One region of the Orrella marina genome, then DNA from elsewhere that is predicted to be linked to it. Evidence: predicted binding sites of a transcription regulator. Region 1 holds the regulator's gene; each other region holds the start of a gene.
The links. The regulator sigma-54, encoded in region 1, starts transcription at its own class of promoters, with help from an activator protein. The targets are predictions, from matches to a motif close to TGGCANGNAANCTGCTTT.

Region 2: glnA (type I glutamate--ammonia ligase) is a predicted target of sigma-54. The motif match lies at 5,140-5,157, and genes of this name have one in related genera.
Region 3: mdoH (glucans biosynthesis glucosyltransferase MdoH) is a predicted target of sigma-54. The motif match lies at 2,037-2,054, and genes of this name have one in related genera.

What each region holds. Positions count from the first base shown of each region.
Region 1 is NZ_CP028901.1:3,263,609-3,269,938, forward strand. Features, by position in the region: gene DBV39_RS14895 (ferritin-like domain-containing protein) at 1-354, shown strand, start outside; gene leuA (2-isopropylmalate synthase) at 355-2,067, opposite strand; gene DBV39_RS14905 (hypothetical protein) at 2,559-3,239, opposite strand; gene rpoN (RNA polymerase factor sigma-54) at 3,255-4,682, shown strand; gene DBV39_RS14915 (hypothetical protein) at 4,793-5,464, opposite strand; gene DBV39_RS14920 (peptide chain release factor 3) at 5,541-6,330, opposite strand, start outside.
Region 2 is NZ_CP028901.1:1,247,497-1,253,826, forward strand. Features, by position in the region: gene DBV39_RS05540 (ABC transporter permease) at 1-121, shown strand, start outside; gene DBV39_RS05545 (ABC transporter ATP-binding protein) at 125-922, shown strand; gene ntrC (nitrogen regulation protein NR(I)) at 913-2,493, opposite strand; gene glnL (nitrogen regulation protein NR(II)) at 2,490-3,542, opposite strand; gene glnA (type I glutamate--ammonia ligase) at 3,585-4,997, opposite strand; gene hemW (radical SAM family heme chaperone HemW) at 5,436-6,330, opposite strand, start outside.
Region 3 is NZ_CP028901.1:2,669,763-2,676,092, forward strand. Features, by position in the region: gene DBV39_RS12110 (glucan ABC transporter ATP-binding protein/ permease) at 1-187, opposite strand, end outside; gene mdoH (glucans biosynthesis glucosyltransferase MdoH) at 187-1,956, opposite strand; gene DBV39_RS12120 (zinc-dependent alcohol dehydrogenase) at 2,220-3,224, shown strand; gene DBV39_RS12125 (6-pyruvoyl trahydropterin synthase family protein) at 3,227-3,637, shown strand; gene DBV39_RS12130 (glycosyltransferase family 4 protein) at 3,622-4,791, shown strand; gene DBV39_RS12135 (RibD family protein) at 4,736-5,428, opposite strand; gene ribA (GTP cyclohydrolase II) at 5,501-6,330, shown strand, end outside.

The DNA of each region.
Region 1 (6,330 bases):
GTCAAGACATCGGATGATCTGCTGGGGCGATTGGCGATGGTTCCCAGAACGCTTGAAGCAAGAGGGCTGGATGCATCTCCGCCGATTCGTCAGAAGCTTTACCAGGCGGGTGATCTGCGTGGTGCCGAGATTCTTGATGTGATTCTGCGCGAAGAGATCGGTCATGTCGCGATCGGCAACCGCTGGTATCACTGGTGCTGTGAGCAACGAGGGCTGGACAGTGAGCAGGCAGAACAGGTTCTACGACAGAAATACTCGGCCCCCAGAGTACGGGGGCCGTTCAACCTGCAGGCTCGTCGCGAAGCCGGCTTTGATGAGGCTGAGCTATCGCGACTGGTTCAGCAAGACACCTGATCAGGCGGTCGTGCTGGTTGTGCTGGCCTCCACAGCCTCCATGCCGTTTTCCTGAATGTAACGGTTCACTGCGCTGAGAACGGCTTTGAACGAAGCAGTCACGATATCGACATCTACGCCGACACCGAATCCTGGCAGCGAGTCACCGATCTTGACTTCTACATAGCAGGCCGCCCGCGTTTCTGTCCCAGTCCCGATGGCATGCTCGTGGTAGTCCACAATCCGTACGGGCAGGCTCAGGCTGTTGACGAAGGCCGAAATTGCCCCGTCGCCTTGTCCGCTCAGGGATTGACGCTGGCCGTTGACATCGAATTCTGCATCAATCGAAAAGTGTTGTCCTTGCGCAGCAGATGGATCACCTGTGATGCGATGTTTGATCAGCTTCCAGGGGCTGCTCTTGCCCAGATACTCCTTGAAGAACAGGCTGTATACATCGTCGGATGTGACTTCACGGCCTGTCTCGTCGGTTACGCGCTGGATGGCCCGACTGAACTCGATCTGCAGGCGGCGAGGCAACACCAGCCCGTGCTCTTGCTCGAGCAGATAGGACACACCACCCTTGCCTGACTGGCTGTTTACGCGAATGACTGCGTCGTACGTACGGCCAAGGTCAGCCGGATCGATCGGCAGATAGGGAACCTCCCATACTGCGTCTGGCTTTTGCTGGGCCAGTCCTTTCTTGATCGCATCCTGGTGTGACCCGGAAAATGCTGTAAACACCAAGTCCCCGACATAGGGGTGACGCGGATGAACAGGCAACTGGTTACAGTACTCGACGCAACGGCGCACTTCGTCAATGTCCGAGAAGTCGAGCCCGGGATGGATTCCCTGTGTGTAGAGGTTAAGCGCTAACGTGACGAGATCCACGTTGCCGGTACGCTCACCGTTCCCGAAAAGGCATCCCTCGACCCTGTCCGCACCAGCCATCATGGCCAGTTCGGCTGCAGCCACGGCTGTGCCGCGATCATTGTGAGGGTGGACGCTGATGACGATGCTGTCACGCTTGTTCAGGCGTGTGTGCATGAATTCCACCTGGTCCGCGTACATGTTCGGCGTTGTCGCCTCTACAGTGGCTGGCAGGTTGAACACAATCTTCTTTTGCGGGGTGGGTTTCCACACCTCGGTTACCGCGTTGCAGACGTCCAGGGCAAACTCAGGCTCGGTGGTGCTGAACACTTCAGGCGAATACTCGTAGTACCAGTCGGTCTCTGGATGCTTGGCCATGTTTTCCATCACCCAGCGAGTGCCGTCAACGGCGACTTGTTTGACCTCGTCGCGGGACATGTTGAACACAATTTTGCGAAACGCCGGGGCGCAGGCGTTGTAGAGGTGGATCATGGCCTTCTTGGCGCCAGCCGCGGCTTCGACCGTGCGTTCGATCAGCTCTGGACGTGACTGGGTAAGGGCAATGATGGTGACGTCTTCAGGGATCCTGTTTTCGTCAACGAGCTTGCGCACGAAGTCGAAGTCTGTCTGCGAAGCCGACGGAAAGCCGACCTCGATCTCCTTGAGGCCAGTCTTGATCAGCATCTCGAAAAAGCGCAGCTTGCGCTCGACGCTCATGGGCTCGATCAGGGACTGGTTGCCATCACGCAAGTCGGTGCTCATCCAGACTGGAGGATGAGTGATGCGCTTGCTTGGCCAGGTTCGCTCAGAAAAGTCTTTTGTGAACGGCTTGAAGGGAATGTATTTCTTGGATGGGTCGGTCAACATGGAATCCTCTCTCGCCCCGATCGGCGGGGCCAACTGGCAACGATTTAAATGTGAATGGTTTTGAACTGGAGTGTGCCCGCGAGCGCACGAATCGTGCATCACCGCACAGGTGTGGCACTAGGCTGCCGGACTTGCCACGGGGCACTAGGCCCGGCAACCGATCGCTAGTAGTAGGGATAGGGAGTTGGTGGCGAGGGTTGCCGAAGACATGGCGTCCCGTGCGCTGGTCGAAGCACACTGACGAGCAAAAGCCGACAGCGTTGCTGCCTGTGCAATCATCTCGCGAGGACCCATTGAGGTATTCATGTCTATAGCAAAACATATTCTGAGGAAAAATGCAAGTTTGATCGGGTCATTGACCCGAGCTTGCTGCCCGTTTGCGGGTCTCAGGCCACATCGTGTTCGGACGTGCGGGTCGGATCCACGACACCAGTCAGAACCTTCATCTCCCGACCATGACTGGAACGGGAATCAGATGATGGCGATCTCGCTTACAAGCTGGGTTCGCTGCGTGTCCTGGGCTCAGCACGGATCGTCGGTGGGTCCTTGCGCTCGCCGCTTTCTGTTGCACGCGAGTCGATAACGGGCTCTGGCCGAGTCTGTGGTGTGTCAGCGTCGCGCATGTTGAACGAGGGTGGCTTGCTTGCAGAAGCCAGCGCAAGCGCCTGTGCCTGTGCCATCGCAAGTTTGCGTACCCGCCCCGAACCAAGCTGCTGACGCGTGGTGATCAGATCGCCGACCGTGACCGGGTCCGCGCTCTCGTCCCAGACCCAGCGAAGTACCTGGATGCCTTCCACCGAGAGTGTGTTTGCGAGTCTCTGTACATCTGCAACGGGCACCAGGACGGTTCGGGAACGTTTCTGGCTGTTGATCAGCCAGGTGCGCGTGACTGAAAGTACAATCAGACTCAGAATGGCGACCACACCCCACCAAAGGTATGGGTTGATATCGGTCATGATCCTGACGAACTCAGGTCCCAGGGACTTTAGACCGTCGTAGCGAATCATCCCGCCCAGCCGCAATATTTGCTGGGCAATCCAGACCCAGATGATGACGACTGCAGCGATGACACCCGCCTGTAACAGGCGGGTGGGCAGCAGAAGTTTTCTGATGGTGGTGCTCAGGGACCGGGTATCGTCCCGGCTTGTGGTCGATCGGCTATTTGTTTGCATCGGATTAATTCACTAATGAGTCGTCAGTCTCTCGAGCTTCGCATGGGTCAGCATTTGACGCTGACCCCCGCATTGCAGCAGTCTATACGATTGTTGCAACTTTCTACGCTCGATCTTGAACTTGAGGTGGCACGGGCCCTTGCAGAGAACCCTCTGCTTGACACGCCGGAGCCGTCTGAAGCCGCAGATACCGGAACGGACGGCAATGACATACCCGTGCAGACCATTGAGGCCGAACCATCGCCACAAACGGCAGCCGAGACGCCCGCAGGCGGTTTGCGACGTGAGCGCGATGATGAGCAACTCGAACGACCTGAGTCTGCGGGTGAGATATCCTTGCGCGAGCACTTGTTACAACAACTGGGGACGACCCATGTCAGCGAACGCGATGCCGCGCTGGTGTCGTTGCTGATCGACGATCTGAACGATGACGGCATGATGGAGTCCTCATTGCCAGAAGTGCTGTCCATGCTGGATCCGCAAACCGGTGTTGAACTGGATGAGCTTGCTGCTGCGCTGCGGCTGCTTCAGTCCTTCGATCCGCCGGGTGTTGGTGCACGGGATTTGTCCGAGTGTCTGCTGCTGCAACTGGAACAACCGGATCTCGCCGTGTTGCCGGTGTTCGCCGATGAACAGGTGCTTGCGCTGGGCCGGGAGATTTGCCAGCATCACCTTGACACGCTGGCAACGGGTAATCTTGGCCGTTTGCGCGAACAGCTTGACTGCCCTGCTGACTTGTTGCAACAAGCCTGTACAGGCATACGGCGCCTGAACCCCCGTCCCGCAAGCCAGTGGACACGTCCAGCCGCTGATTTTGCTGTGCCCGATGTGATTGCGCGACGAACTGCCAAGGGGTGGCAGATCCAGCTCAATGAGTCAGTGGTTCCTAAATTGTGTATCAACGAAGTCTATGCCCAGGCGCTTGGCTCAGCCCGAAGCGGTGAGCACACTGCCTTGCACGGGCAGTTGCAGGAAGCAAGATGGCTGATTCGCAACGTGTCGCAGCGATTCGAGACAATCATGCGAGTTTCTCAGGCGATTGCCGACCACCAGCAAGCGTTCTTTGATGAGGGATGGGGAGCCATTCGTCCCCTGACGTTGCGAGAAATTTCTGGAGAACTAGGGTTGCATGAGTCGACGGTTTCCAGAGCGACTACTCAGAAGTTCATGCTGACACCGTTTGGGACGGTGGAGCTCAAGCGATTTTTTGGGGGCGGATTAAGTACCGAGGGTCGGGAGGCTACATCCTCGACGGCTGTCCAGAGCAGAATCAAAGGGTTCATTCAGTCCGAGGATCGTGCCAAACCTCTTTCGGATGCACAGTTGGTCAAACTGCTTGAGGAGCAGGGCATCACGATTGCCCGGCGGACCGTGGCGAAGTATCGGGAACAGATGCGTATTCCGACGGCATCACTGCGTAAGTCCCAGGCATCGATTGTCTGAGCAAGGAAGGCGGTAGGTGACACCGGTCCAGACGTCGTAACAAGGCCGTGACGGCCTCACGACGGGAACGACAGGGGTCAGAGAGCTTGCAAGGTGAGTGACCCGCCTTGTCAGGCACCACCGCCAGAGGGACCAAAACCCTGCTGGGCCGGGCAGTGGCGGTAACGTCCCCAGGCATTGTTCGGCCCACAAAACCGCTGGCGAGCCTGCTCGATACATCCCGGCCGACTGAAAAAGCCAACCGAGTCGCAGGCACGGATTGCCTCATCAAGTGCTTGCTGCCAGTTGCCAGGAGCCGAGCCACCCTGTGTGTTGCCGCTTCCCCCCTGCTGTCTGGCAATGTCTCCGACCCGATCATTCGCGGAAGATCCACCGCCGCCCTGCGTGACGTCTAAGGTCGCAATGTCTGAAGAACCGTCACTGAGTCCGGCACCCGCTTGATTGAGCACATCAGCGATAGTGAAACTCTGACTGCCGATCGCCAGTGACACCATCGGATCGAGGTTCGAGTCAAACAGAGAGACAGCCTGAATTTCCCACATTGGCTGAATCCGGTTCTGTGGAACGCCGAGCGTGCCGTCAGTTAGCGGCTGCGGCGCAATGCCGGCAAGGGGCCGACCAGATGCGTCCAGAACCTGCTCAGTATTCAGTCCTGCGTTTGTGCGTGTACCTTCGTCGACAACAGGCGCTTCGCTGACCAGCCAGTTGCCCACGACCATTCCCGCCAGAGCAGAACCGGCCATGCAGAACACCACAAAGAAAATCAGGAATCGCCAGGACATCTTGGAACATCAACGTTAATAGGTGCGGGCTTTACGCCTGTCAGCATGAAGCAAGGGGACCTGCCGAGGGTCAGAATCAGCCCGCCTGATCAAACACTTTGCCACCGTGTTCACGCATTGTATGAAACTGGATCTGCGGATACCGCTCTTGTGCAACCCGTAGCTGGGCAACAGATGATGCCAGAAACGCGGGCGCATCAACAACATCGTAGGCGATATTTGCCATGTTTGCATCCAGGAACTTGCGCAATTCCTTCGAGTCTTCTGCCGAAACCCACCGAGCCAGACTGTACCTTGACGGCATCATCCGGGCTTCGACACCGTATTCTGTTTTAAGGCGATGGGCAACGACCTCAAACTGCAGGACCCCCACTGCGCCAAGCAGCATCGCCCCGCCCGCAGCCTCTGGCCTGAAGACCTGGATGGCACCTTCCTCACCGAGTTGCGTCAGCCCTACCCGCAACTGCTTGGTTCGCAACGGATCTTTGACTTCAACTGCCTGGAAGAGCTCAGGCGCAAAGAAGGGTAACCCGGTGAAGTGCAGTGTCTCGCCTTCGGTCAGCACGTCGCCCAGGTGCAGTATGCCGTGGTTGGGAATGCCGATGATATCTCCGGCGACCGCGTCTTCAACCAGTTCGCGACGTTGCGACAGAAATGACACCACATTGTTGGGTCGAATGTCTTTGCCGGTGCGACTCACACGTAACTTCATACCGCGTGTGAAGCGTCCCGAACTGACCCGCACGAAAGCGACGCGGTCTCGATGGGCAGGATCCATGTTGGCCTGAACCTTGAAAACCACCCCGGTGAACTTGGGTTCATCAGGCTCGACGGTGCGCTCTAGCGCTTTGCGGGGACCGGGGGAA
Region 2 (6,330 bases), 2.0 Mb from region 1:
GGAGGCGTCGCGTGGAACCTACGAGGAAGGCGCGATCGCAGCGCTCCTGATTGTACTGGTAGGACTGATACCGGTTATCCTTCTGGCTCGGACACAATCAAAACCTCTGCTTTCCTCCTGATTTATGCTTGATGTCAATCACATCACTGTCGGCTACAACGCCCGTGGCCAATTCGTCCCTGTCGCCCAGGATGTCAGCTTTCAACTCGGGCAAGGTGAGATCGGTTGCCTGCTAGGCGAGTCTGGTTGCGGTAAAACCACGATCCTGCGCAGCATTGCCGGATTTGAACCGCTACAGAAGGGAACGATTTTGCTCAACGGCGAAGTCATCTCATCCCCGACCCAGGTACTGCCTCCCGAGCAGCGCCAGGTCGGCATGATGTTTCAGGATTACGCCCTCTTCCCTCACTTGAAAGTCGGCGAGAATATCGGATTCGGACTTAGAAAGCTTCCCAGACAGCAGCGCCAGGTCCGGATCGACGAAATGCTGCAACTCGTTGGACTCAAGGCCTACGAAGATCGCTATCCGCATGAACTGTCAGGCGGTCAGCAACAGCGCGTGGCTCTGGCCAGAGCGCTCGCCCCCGAACCGCAACTCCTGTTGCTGGACGAACCATTTTCCAATCTTGATGTGGACACGAGAGAAAGACTCGCTTTCGAGCTGCGAGACATCCTCAAACAGACAGGCCACACTGCGCTGCTCGTGACGCATAATCATGATGAAGCCTTCGCGCTTGCAGACCAGATCGGCGTCATGGCAAAGGGCAAACTACAACAGTGGGCTTCGCCTGCCATCCTGTACGATCACCCGGTCAACTCGTATGTGAGTGATATTTTGCACCGCGAGGTGCTCGCCGAGAAGCGTGCGGCAGCACGCCTTCGCGGCAAACCGGTAGAAACGATCAGAGACGATCAGGAATGATCAGCGGTCGCCGATTCCCTGGCAGCCCGGTGTGAATCGTCAGGCTCTTCAGCCCGATCACCAATGGCCCCTGGAGACTGTATCGGTTGATCCAGAGACGATTGATCCATGCCAAGCTCGCGCAGTTTGCGTGTGATCGTGTTACGCCCCATCCCCAGGCGCGCCGCTGCCTCAACCCTGCGACCTCGGCAGACATCCAGTGCAGCTTGCAGAATTGCCCGTTCGAATTCGTTGGTCAAGGACCCCCAGAGATCGGGCTCAGCCTTCATCAGGCGCTCAGTGGCGTCGCGCACAAGCCGGTCAGTCCATCGCCCGGGCGTCATCGACTCAGGCACAGGGGCCTGGGCATCCATTGAAACTGCAACAGGGGAATCGCTCACCAGCATGCTGGGGGTGTGAATCTCCGGTGGCAGATCATCCAGATTAATCGTCTGACCGGGAGCCATCACTGTTAACCAGTGACAAAAGTTTTCCAGTTGTCTGACGTTCCCCGGAAAATCAAATTGTTTGAGTGCATCAAGCGCCGCGTCCGAGAGCCTCTTCACTGGCACACCCAGCGTGTTGGCACTGACTGCCAGAAAGTGTCTGGCAAGCTGCTCAATATCTTCACGTCTTTCTCGTAAAGGCGGAAGACGCAGACGAATCACGTTCAGACGGTGAAACAGATCTTCCCGGAACTTGCCTTCACGCACACGCTCTTCCAGGGGCTGGTGAGTCGCTGCCACGATGCGAACGTCCGCACGCACAGGCTGCGACCCGCCAACCCGGTAAAACGTACCATCTGACAACACACGCAACAACCGTGTCTGCAGTTCAAACGGCATGTCCCCGATCTCATCCAGAAACAAGGTGCCGCCACTGGCCTCTTCAAAACGGCCACGACGGGTAGTGTTGGCTCCGGTAAACGCCCCGCGCTCGTGACCAAACAATTCGGCCTCAAGCAGATCACGAGGAATCGCTGCCGTATTAAGCGCTACAAACGGTCCCTTTGAACGCATACCATGCTGGTGCAAGGCCCTTGCCACCAATTCTTTACCACTGCCCGACTCACCCGTAATCAACACTGTGACGTTGGACTGGGCCAGTCGCCCAATGGCCCGAAACACCTCCTGCATCGCAGGTGACGCTGACTGAGTCAGCATCGCTTTGGGCGAAGACTCGCCGGCCCCGTCAGTTGTTCCAGCGTCCTGGGCACCTGGCTCTGCCTGGCTGGACTCCTGAATGGCCCGGCTGATAAGCGATACAGCTTCGTTTACATCGAAGGGCTTGGGGAGATAGTCAAAAGCACCTCCCTGGAACGCCGAGACGGTGCTATCCAGATCACCAAACGCGGTCATGATGATGACAGGCAGTGCGGGATGAGCCCGCTTGACGTCTTTCAGGAGCGCCAGTCCATCCTTACCTGGCATCCGGATATCTGACACAAGTGCTGCCGGGACATCATCATGCAGCGCGGTCTGCACTTCCTGCGCACTAGAGAAACTGACCGTCTCGATTCCAGCACGGGTCAGCGCCTTCTCGAGCACCCAGCGAATGGCTTGATCATCGTCTACGATCCATACGGGTTTCATGAGAGCTCCAGTGGTAACAACAATTTAAATTCTGTGCGGCCTGGCCTCGAATCGAATTCGATCAAACCATCGTGCTGTTGCAGCAGATCCTGAGCCAGGCTCAACCCCAGGCCTGTGCCCCCCTGCCGGTCCGTGACCAGCGGATGGAATATCCGTTCCCGCACCGCATCCGAAACGCCAGGACCGTTGTCGATCACGGAAATCTGAGCAGCCAGACGGTGCTGTCGACGATGCATCAGGACCTGCCGGGCAATCCGTGTTCTGACCTGAATCCTCGCATCCTGAACCTCGGGGTGCTGGGCAAGAATCTGCGCTGCATTTCGCACCACATTCAAAAGCGCCTGCACCAGACGGGCCGGATCAGCATAAACATCGGGCATCGACGCGTCGTAATCCCGTATCAGATGAATACCGGGAAACTCGGCTGCTACCAGTGAACACACCCGCTCGCACACCTCGTGGATATTGATGTGTTCTTTATGCAAGGGCGTATTGCCAGGTGCTGTCAGTCTATCGACCAGTCCCTGAAGGCGATCAGCCTCGGAAATAATCACCCGTGTGTACTCTGTCAGACGCTCGTCGGGCAATTCGGATTCAAGCAACTGCGCCGCACCACGCAACCCACCAAGTGGATTCTTGACTTCGTGGGCAAGATTTCTCAGCAATTCACGCTGGGCCGCGATTTCGTCGGCCAGACGCTGCGTGCGATCCACGATGAGACGATGCTCCAGATCGGTGACTTCCATGATTGCCACCCAGGGCTGATGAACCAGACTCATGGTGGTAACAGACACTTCGGAAGAAACCCCGTTACGGTGCATCTTCACGACCTGCCGCATACCTTCTAGCGAGCCTTCACAGGCGTGATGCACTGACTGGGCCAGCGCAAGGTCTTCGTCAAAGAGCGCAATCGCCATCTGCCCTTCGATCTGACGTCTTGACCGTCCAAACAAGTCTTCGGAAGCCGCGTTGGCATGGGACACCACGCCATCGCGGTCCAGCAACAACACTGTTGTCGAGAGCAGATTCAGTATTTCAGCAACTTTCATGGTTGTCGGGCCGGGGTGGCCCGACCCCTTATACAAAGTCAATCACAGGCTGTAGTACATGTCGAACTCAACCGGATGGGCAGTCACACGCATGCGAGTAACCTCCTGCATCTTCAGCTCGATGTATGCATCAAGCATTTCGTTGCTGAACACGCCGCCACGGGTGAGGAACTCGCGATCGCTGTCGAGCGCCTCGAGTGCCTGCTCGAGCGAACTGCATACGGTCGGGATCTTTGCATCTTCTTCAGGCGCCAGGTCGTACAGGTTCTTGTCCGCTGGATCGCCAGGATGGATCTTGTTCTGCACCCCATCAAGACCAGCCATCATCAGAGCAGAGAATGCGAGATACGGGTTGGCCAGAGGATCCGGGAAGCGGGCCTCGATCCGGCGCGCCTTGGGGTTGCCGACGTAAGGAATCCGGATAGATGCGGAACGGTTACGGGCTGAGTAAGCCAGTTTGACCGGTGCTTCGAAGTGAGGAACCAGACGCTTGTACGAGTTCGTACCCGGGTTGGTGATGGCATTCAGAGCACGGGCATGCTTGATGATGCCGCCGATGTAATACAGCGCGAATTCGGACAGACCGGCGTACCCATTACCTGCAAACAGGTTCTGACCATCTTTCCAGATTGACTGGTGAACGTGCATGCCGGACCCGTTGTCACCAACGACAGGCTTGGGCATGAAGGTTGCCGTCTTGCCGTACGCGTGGGCCACATTGTGAACCGTGTACTTCAAAATCTGGTTCCAGTCAGCGCGACGCAACAGTGTGTTGAAGACCGTACCAATTTCAGACTGTCCTGCGCCGGCCACTTCGTGGTGGTGGACTTCCACTGGCACGCCCTGCTCTTCGAGCAGCAGACACATTTCCGAACGCATGTCCTGGAAGGTATCAACCGGGGGAACCGGGAAGTAACCGCCTTTAACCTTGGGACGGTGGCCCATGTTGGCGCCATCCATGTCCTTGCCACGGCTCCACGAACCCTCTTCCGAGTGAATTTTTACGAAGCAGCCCGACATGTCGTCGTCCCAGGACACGCCGTCAAACACGAAGAACTCAGGCTCGGGACCAAAGTAGGCCGTATCGCCAAGTCCACTCGATTTCAGATAGGCTTCCGCACGTTTGGCGAGCGAACGTGGATCACGGTCGTATCCCTTCATGTCAGACGGCTCAAGCACGTCACACGTCAGGATCAGTGTGGACTCCTCACGGAAGGGGTCCATGTGGGCTGTTGCAGGATCGGGCATCAGCAACATGTCTGACGCTTCGATGCCCTTCCAGCCGGCAATTGAAGATCCATCAAAAGCCTGTCCGGATTCCAGCTTGTCAGCATCGACCAGTTTAGCGGGAATGGAAACGTGCTGTTCCTTGCCAAGTGTGTCGGTGAAACGCAAGTCGACAAACTTGACGTCGTTATCAGCGATCAATTTCAAAACGTCTTCAGTGGTGCTCATGTTGACTCCGGTGATGACAGGTTCAGTGTAAAAATTAACTTTAAAATCAGGAACGAGCGGTTCTTCTGAGAGACCTCTCATTCTGCTGCTCAATGCAAGTCAGGTGATTTGTTGATGACTCGTTTTGATGCTTGAAACACATCAAGCAACTTCCGTGCCAACTTGAACGCACCCGAAGCGCGCACGATCAAACCAGCATAATGCACCAGACAAGTGCTTTGTGCACCATTTATGGCACTGTTTGAGTGCAAACACTTAGATCGATATCGCCCGTCTGGTAGCTGTCCTCCGTGTTTGCACCCATTCCTGGCGTCATCTATTCGCATCACTCACTTGACGTCGCCCAGTTGCGCGCAGCCCGAGATGGCCAGAGATGATCTTCCTTGCGACAAGTCATGAATCTTTGCAATGCAGCGCACGATCCACTGTACTGGCAGATCAACTCTCTGATAGAAACTGGGACTGTAGCGTGTTGAGATGACGCCACCCAAGCGGACTCGCCACGATGCGGTCAGCCCAAGGTGCCAGAAGCCCCTTGTCAATTGCCTTCTGGATCTGTGGATGAATCTGGTGCAGGGGCATACCGGTGCGCTGCTCGAACAGACTGGACGAAACCCCTTCGCGCAAACGCAACGCATTGAGCATAAACTCAAAGGGCAACTCGGCTTCGGCTATCGAAACCGACTCTGGTATATGCGAGCCATCCCACTGCACGGCTCGCTGCATCCACTGAAGCGGGCTGCGCGTACGCGCCTCACGCACAATCCGGTCCGGAAACGAAATCTTGCTGTGCGCACCCGGTCCGATGCCCAGATAATCCCCGAACGTCCAGTAATTCATGTTGTGGCGACTGGTAGCCCCTGGTTTGGCATACGCCGAAACTTCGTAACGGTCCCAGCCTTGTGCAACGATCTCCTCCTGGATCACCGACTCCATCTGGTCGATCACATCCTCGTCAGGTAGTACTGGCGGATACTTCGCGAACACGGTCTGCGGCTCAAGAGTCAGCTGATAAAGACTGAGGTGCTCGGTGTCAAACTGCCGGATCTGCCGCAAAGTCTGGCACCACTGCTCTGCACTCTGACCAGGCAGACCATACATCAAGTCAAGATTGACCCTCCCAAAACTCGAGCGAGCCATTTCGATCGCCGCAAGCGCCTGACTAACATCATGAATGCGGCCAAGCGCGATCAGTTGTGCGTCATCAAGCGACTGGATACCCAGCGAGATGCGATTAATGCCGCTCGCAGCGTAACCTTTGAACCGGTCAATCTCTGCTGCACCAGGGTTGGCCTCAATCGTGATCTCGGCATCGGCCCACAATGCCACTCGC
Region 3 (6,330 bases), 590 kb from region 1:
CAACTTGCCCCGCCGCCCGGCTCAGAGCATCAATCACTTTGCCAAACAAAATGGGCTCGGATAGCGTTGCCACAACCACGAGCAGGTTGGCACCAATCAGCCTGGCAGCCGTCTGTCGCTGACTGCCCAGCAAGCGCAATACTCGAAGATAAATCTGCACAAAACCCGAAGTGCGTCTTTGTGCCATCACCTGCTCTCGGGGGCAACATGATTCGGGCCTGGCAGCGTGCTGATCACGGCCATGCTGCGGGCGATCTCTTCAAGTAGTCGTGGCGGCCTGGTCTCCTCAGGCAGACACAGCAGGCGATGGCGAACCAGCCATTCCCCAAGTTTCGGTCGAGAAGTCAGTACGGCCAGCGGAATGGCTAACCAGAGTCCGCCCATGAACAGGCTGGCAATCAGAATGGCGCCCGCCCCCATGTCGAATACAGGCCATGCCATCACCACACCCACGAGCGTATGAAATCCGAAACTCCTGATTGCATCCAGCCAGTCAATCCTGTGTGCCTCGCGATTCTGTGATGCCCAGGTAATCCGCTTGCCAGCCAGAAGCCCAAACAGAAACACGCTCTGGGACACCCACAGAATCGGGGTGACCATCAAAGCAAACAGAATCTGCAATAGCAATCCTGTGACGAAACGAATCGCGCCACCAAACGCCTTGCGAGAACTCGGCCGGACCAGTACACCAATAGCACTGGCCAGTTGAGGCAACAGCATCATAGTCATGACTGCCAACAACAGGACACCCGCATGCGTCAGATCAATCTGCTCCAGTAGCGAAGAATCTGTACCGAGCGTCCAGGAGACCATGCTCAGCAAAACGATCCAGGCTGGCGCCCCCGCGAACATGAGAATGGCAAGCAGCAACTGTACCCGGCTCGTGAATTTGAGCCCCGTCATCGACAACAGGTGCACATATTGCATGTTGCCAGCGCACCACCGAAGATCTCGCTGAATAAACTCAACCAGCGTTGGCGGGTTCTCTTCGTAACTCTGATCCTCTAGCGGAAATACGCGGACCTCATATCCCGCTCGCCGCATCAGAACTGCCTCGACCTGATCATGACTCAGTATGTAGGATGACTTGCCGTGGCGATCAGCCAGGACAGGAAGCCGGCATCCCTCAGAAAACGGTTTGATGCGCAGGACCGCATTGTGCCCCCAGTACGGTCCACAATCTCCCTGCCACCAGGCGCTTCCGAGCGTATAGGAGCGCATACCGAGTCGCATACCAAATTGAAACAGGCGCGTAAACGCACTCCTGGACGGCAAACCGACAACCAGTCCCTGCAAGATGCCGATCTGAGGGTTGGCTGTCATGACACGGACCAGTCTTTCGATTGCGCTGGCATCCATCAGACTGTCAGCGTCCAGCACGAGGGCGAACGTATGCAAATGCCCCCAGCGATCGCAGAAGTCTTCAATATTGCCCGCCTTGTATGCGCGATTATTATCCCGCCTGCGGTAAGTTACGGAAATCTTTCCAGCCCACTGGTCGGCCAGCACCCCGAACATCCTTTGCTCCATTGCGGCCACGGCGACGTCAGTGGTGTCGCTCAATACGTACACATGGAACTTGTTGTGGTAAGGACTCTTGCCCAGACTCGAGATCATCGCCTGCAGGTTTCTGACAAGACGATCCGGCACCTCGTTGCGGATACAAAGCAACAAGGCTGTTGACTCGGTCAGTGGAAGGTCCTCCGGCGTCTGGGCAGCACCAGCGTTGACAACGCGAAGCGGGTTGCGACTCAACAGGTCTATCAGCAAACCGATTGAGGCGTTCCAGAAGCCAATCACTGTCCACGGCAGAACACATGCAAACGCAACCACGATCACCCAATGAAACCAGGAAGCCGAGGGACCGGCCGGTAAAACCGTGATCATCAGCCAGACCAGAGAAAGGACGGTCAGCAGGACAAGCGAAACGAACAGGACACGACGACGCGTCATCATTGAAGATCCGGAAAGTAAAGGCAGGAGTCAAACCGCTCGGGCAGGCTTTCGAGTGCGACAGTCAAACAAGATCGCGAGACATGGCAGCTTCCATTCAAGCTCACCCAATCGGGCACGAATTCACCAAACGCCCTGCAGAACCGCGTTGCGCGACCTGCACTGTGACAGTTTGTTGCACCCTATAATTGAATTGCTTTGATCAGTATAGGGCAGCGCCCTCAGCCAGCGGAACAGTATTCCGCAACCGAATATGGGTTTATTGCGTGCAAACCACACCGCGCCAAACCAGGGCAATCTGGTACGTCAGTCCAGGACAGGCTGAGATACGGACAGAAGATCTGGAGAATCCAGAGGATCCGGGTGAGCAGACATGTCTTGTGCGCGCCGTCTACAGCGCAATCAGTCGCGGAACCGAGTCCCTGATCTTTCATGGCCGGGTCCCCGCATCCGAGTATGAGCGTATGCAGGCTCCTTTCATGGGCGGCAAGTTTCCGTTTCCGGTCCGGTATGGTTATTGCCACGTGGGACAGGTTATCCAGGGCCCTTCGTACCTGCTCGGCCAGTACGTATTCTCACTTAGCCCCCACCAGACCCTGTTACGTCATCAGTCGTCAGCACTCGTTCCGGTGCCACCTTCGGTCAGTCCCAAGCGTGCGGTACTCGCGGCGAACATGGAAACAGCACTGAACGCGGTCTGGACGGGCAAGCCGTGTGCATCTGATCGCATCGCTGTCGTAGGCGCAGGACTGATTGGATTGCTGGTCGCTTATTTGTGCCGCGACCTGCCCGGTGCGCAAGTCACTGTTATAGACCCGCAGCCGAGTCGGGCCAGCGTTTGCAAGCAACTTGGGCTCAACTACTGCGAGACCACGGAGGGAACGGACAATTGCGACGTCGTGTTTCACGCCAGCGCGACTGCAGCCGGACTATCCAGCGCGCTGGCGCTTGCCGGAAACGAGGCAAGCGTCGTCGAACTAAGCTGGTACGGCGACCAAACGGTTCCCGTTGCACTTGGGCAGGCGTTCCATAGCCAGCAGATCAGGCTGATATCGTGTCAGGTCGGCCACATCGAATCCTCCCATGCTCCACGCTGGAACTATCGCCGCAGACTGACTGCGGCGATGAGCATGTTGTCAGATCCTTGCCTGGATGCACTACTTGAGACACCCATCCCGTTTGAAAGTCTGCCTGAAGAAATTTCCAGCATTTTTAAACCTGGCTCGGATCGTCTGTGCCAGGTGATCCAGTACCCTGACGGAGTGAATTAATCATGTTTGCTGTTGAAGTTCGCGATCACATCATGATCGCCCACTCGTTTCGCGGCGCGGTGTTTGGCCCGGCTCAGGCGCTGCATGGCGCCACGTTTGTCGTTGACGCAGCGGTGTTCTCCACGTCGCTCGATGAGAACGGCATCGTGATCGATATTGGACGCGCGCATGAGGTGCTGAAGTCACTGCTTGCTCCGATCAACTACCGCAACCTGGACGAGGTGGAATTATTCAAAGGGCAGAACACAACCACCGAATTCCTGACCAAATACCTGTTTGACGGTCTTGCGAAGGCGGCCCGCAATGGCGAGCTCGGCAGGAAGGGCGAGGACCTTGATTCAATCAAGGTCCTGATTTCCGAATCGCACGTCGCACGGGCCTGGTATGAAGGCAAACTGTGGCCCCAGTCCTGACATTCGCCTACCCGGGTGATCTCGACACCCTGACGGGCGGGTACCTCTATGACAAACACATCATCCACGAGCTGGAAAACCTGGGCTGGACCGTCAAACGATTGAGTCTGGGCGACGCATTTCCATTTTCTGATGCGGCAGCCCTGGCAGCTGCCGCAGATCAACTGGCAATCGTTCCAGCCGACTCACTACTGGTGATTGACGGTCTTGCCCTTGGTGCTATCGGCCCACTCGCCAAAGTATTTGCCCGTCGCACTGGTGCTGCTGTCACAGGATGCGCCAGCGCCCCCATATCCAGAGGCTTTGTAGCACTGGTACACCACCCTCTCGGACTCGAATCCGGTCTGAGTCCGGAACAGTCCACAGCGCTGCTGGCATCGGAAGCACAGGCGCTGGCACACGCCCGGCATGTCATCGTCAACAGTCCGACCACTGCAGCCACACTCGAATCTTTGTTCGCCATTGGACCAGATCGAGTTTCCGTTGTCGTTCCCGGCACTGAACGCCCGGCGCTTGACACGCAGGCCTCGCACAACGATGGAGAAGTGTCGTGCCGCGAACACTCTGCGTCACCCATCCTGCTGAGCGTCGGATCCATCATTGCGCGCAAAGGATACGATGTTCTGGTTCAAGCCCTGGCATCACTCCAGACGCTAGACTGGGAGCTACGGATCGTCGGCGACCCCGATCGAGACCCCATCGTCTTCGAGGCGCTAACAACCCAGATTACACGACTCGGAATGAGCGACCGGATTCGACTACTTGGTGCACTGGAGCCCTCGGCTCTCGAACATCAATACGCACAGGCAGATCTTTTTGTGCTTGCGTCGCATTACGAGGGATATGGCATGGCCTACGCACAGGCCATTGCCCGGGGACTACCGGTCATCGGAACAACAGGCGGCGCGACCGCTCAGACGGTCGCCCCCGGAACCGGCATTCTGGTCGAACCCGGTGATGTCGAATCGCTTTCAAAGGCAATTGCCCAGTTGCTCTCGCATCCCGAGCAGCGGCAGAAGATAGCTCAGGCATCGCGCAAGCATGCGCACGAACTTCCTTCGTGGATCGAATCAGCACGACGGTTCAGCGAGTCGCTCATCAAAAGCGACACACAACCAGCTGCTCCTGACCCAGCGCAAACGTGCTCGCACTAAATCGCCTGGCAGCAGCAAGGTCCCGGACCGGCGCAAGCCGTAATCCGGGCGTACCCTCACCCAGCAGGACTGGCGCCACAATCAGATGCAAGTAATCGAGGCAGTCCGCCTGAAGGAATCGGGTCACAGTTGTTGCCCCACCCTCGACCAGCACCTTGTACCATCCCTGACGAGCCATCCAGTCCAGTAATTCGCCTGGCGCAATGTCGCCCCCTTGTTCGCCAAGACTGACAACTTCCACGCAGTCAGGCAACCCTTTGACATGGGTGACCCCCGCTGTCATCAGTACCTTGCGCACATCTCCTTCACTGAACATGCGGGCCTCTACTGGAACACGCCCCTTCGGATCAATCACAACACGGTCCGGGTCAGGTCCTTCAACCAGTCGAACATTCAGGCGTGGGTCATCGGCGTGAACAGTCCCGACTCCCACCAGCACGACATCGGCCCAGGCGCGCAAGCGATGTAGATGCTCCAGCCCTGCCTGACCGTTAATGTACTTGGACTTTCCAGTCGCAGTCGCGATCTGTCCGTCCAGAGATTGACCCAGTTGTGCAATGACAATCTGGCCACTTTGCGGGAACTTGTCAATAAGGATTTCAGACCAAACAGGCCCGGTGTGCGCTTTTTGTTGCATAACTGTAAAAGTCACTGCTTATCAGAATGGACATTGGGGTCACTACTAGGGTTTAGCAGTAAGATTACTTCGTTGACAGATTCTTCTGTCTGTGATTTCCCTTCCTCCATTACGCTCATGAATATTCCTGCAGCAACTCTTTCAGAAATTTTAAGGGCAGAATCGACTGCCCTGACTCGTCTGGATCGTGTGATCAGCGAGTTACGACGATCCGGAATCATTCTGGTTCGTGCGGGTCAGGAAGCATATTGGATCAGTTCTGCGGAGACTGTCAACGAAACGGCTCTTGAAACTTTCATGCAACTTGCCAGTGGCGAGCCCAGTCTGGTCATTACCGGTCAGCGCGCAAGTCGCCTTGGATTTGACGTGGAACGTGACGCGACTGTCTACTGCCTGCACGGTTTTGACGTCATCACACAAACGCTGATCGAGCGAATCGCTGATCCAGCGAGTCCGCTCTGGGCATCGGAAGCAGCAGCGTTTGATCTGGAAGACGTCACGGTGACCCGAGGTGGAAAAGTCGCCCAGGCTGTCATCGCCTTGTCCAAGCACGCAGGCCTGCTTCCGGCGGTACTGGCTACGAAAGCTGATACGTCAGGATCGTTTGACAGCGTGCTGGAAATTTCATCTGAAGAAATCTGGCAAGGTCTGCATGAGGCGACTCGCCAGTTGCAAGTTGTTGCTCAGGCTCGAGTCCCTCTCGAGGACTCGGAAAATACGCGCATCGTCGCCTTCAGACCTCTTGACGGTGGCTCGGAGCATCTGGCAATCATTGTCGGTGAACCAGACCTGAATGCACCCGTTCTGATCAGGATTCATTCCGAGTGCTATACCGGGGACCTGCTTGGCTCGCTGCGGTGTGATTGCGGACATCAGTTGCGAGGAGCGATCGCTCTGATGGC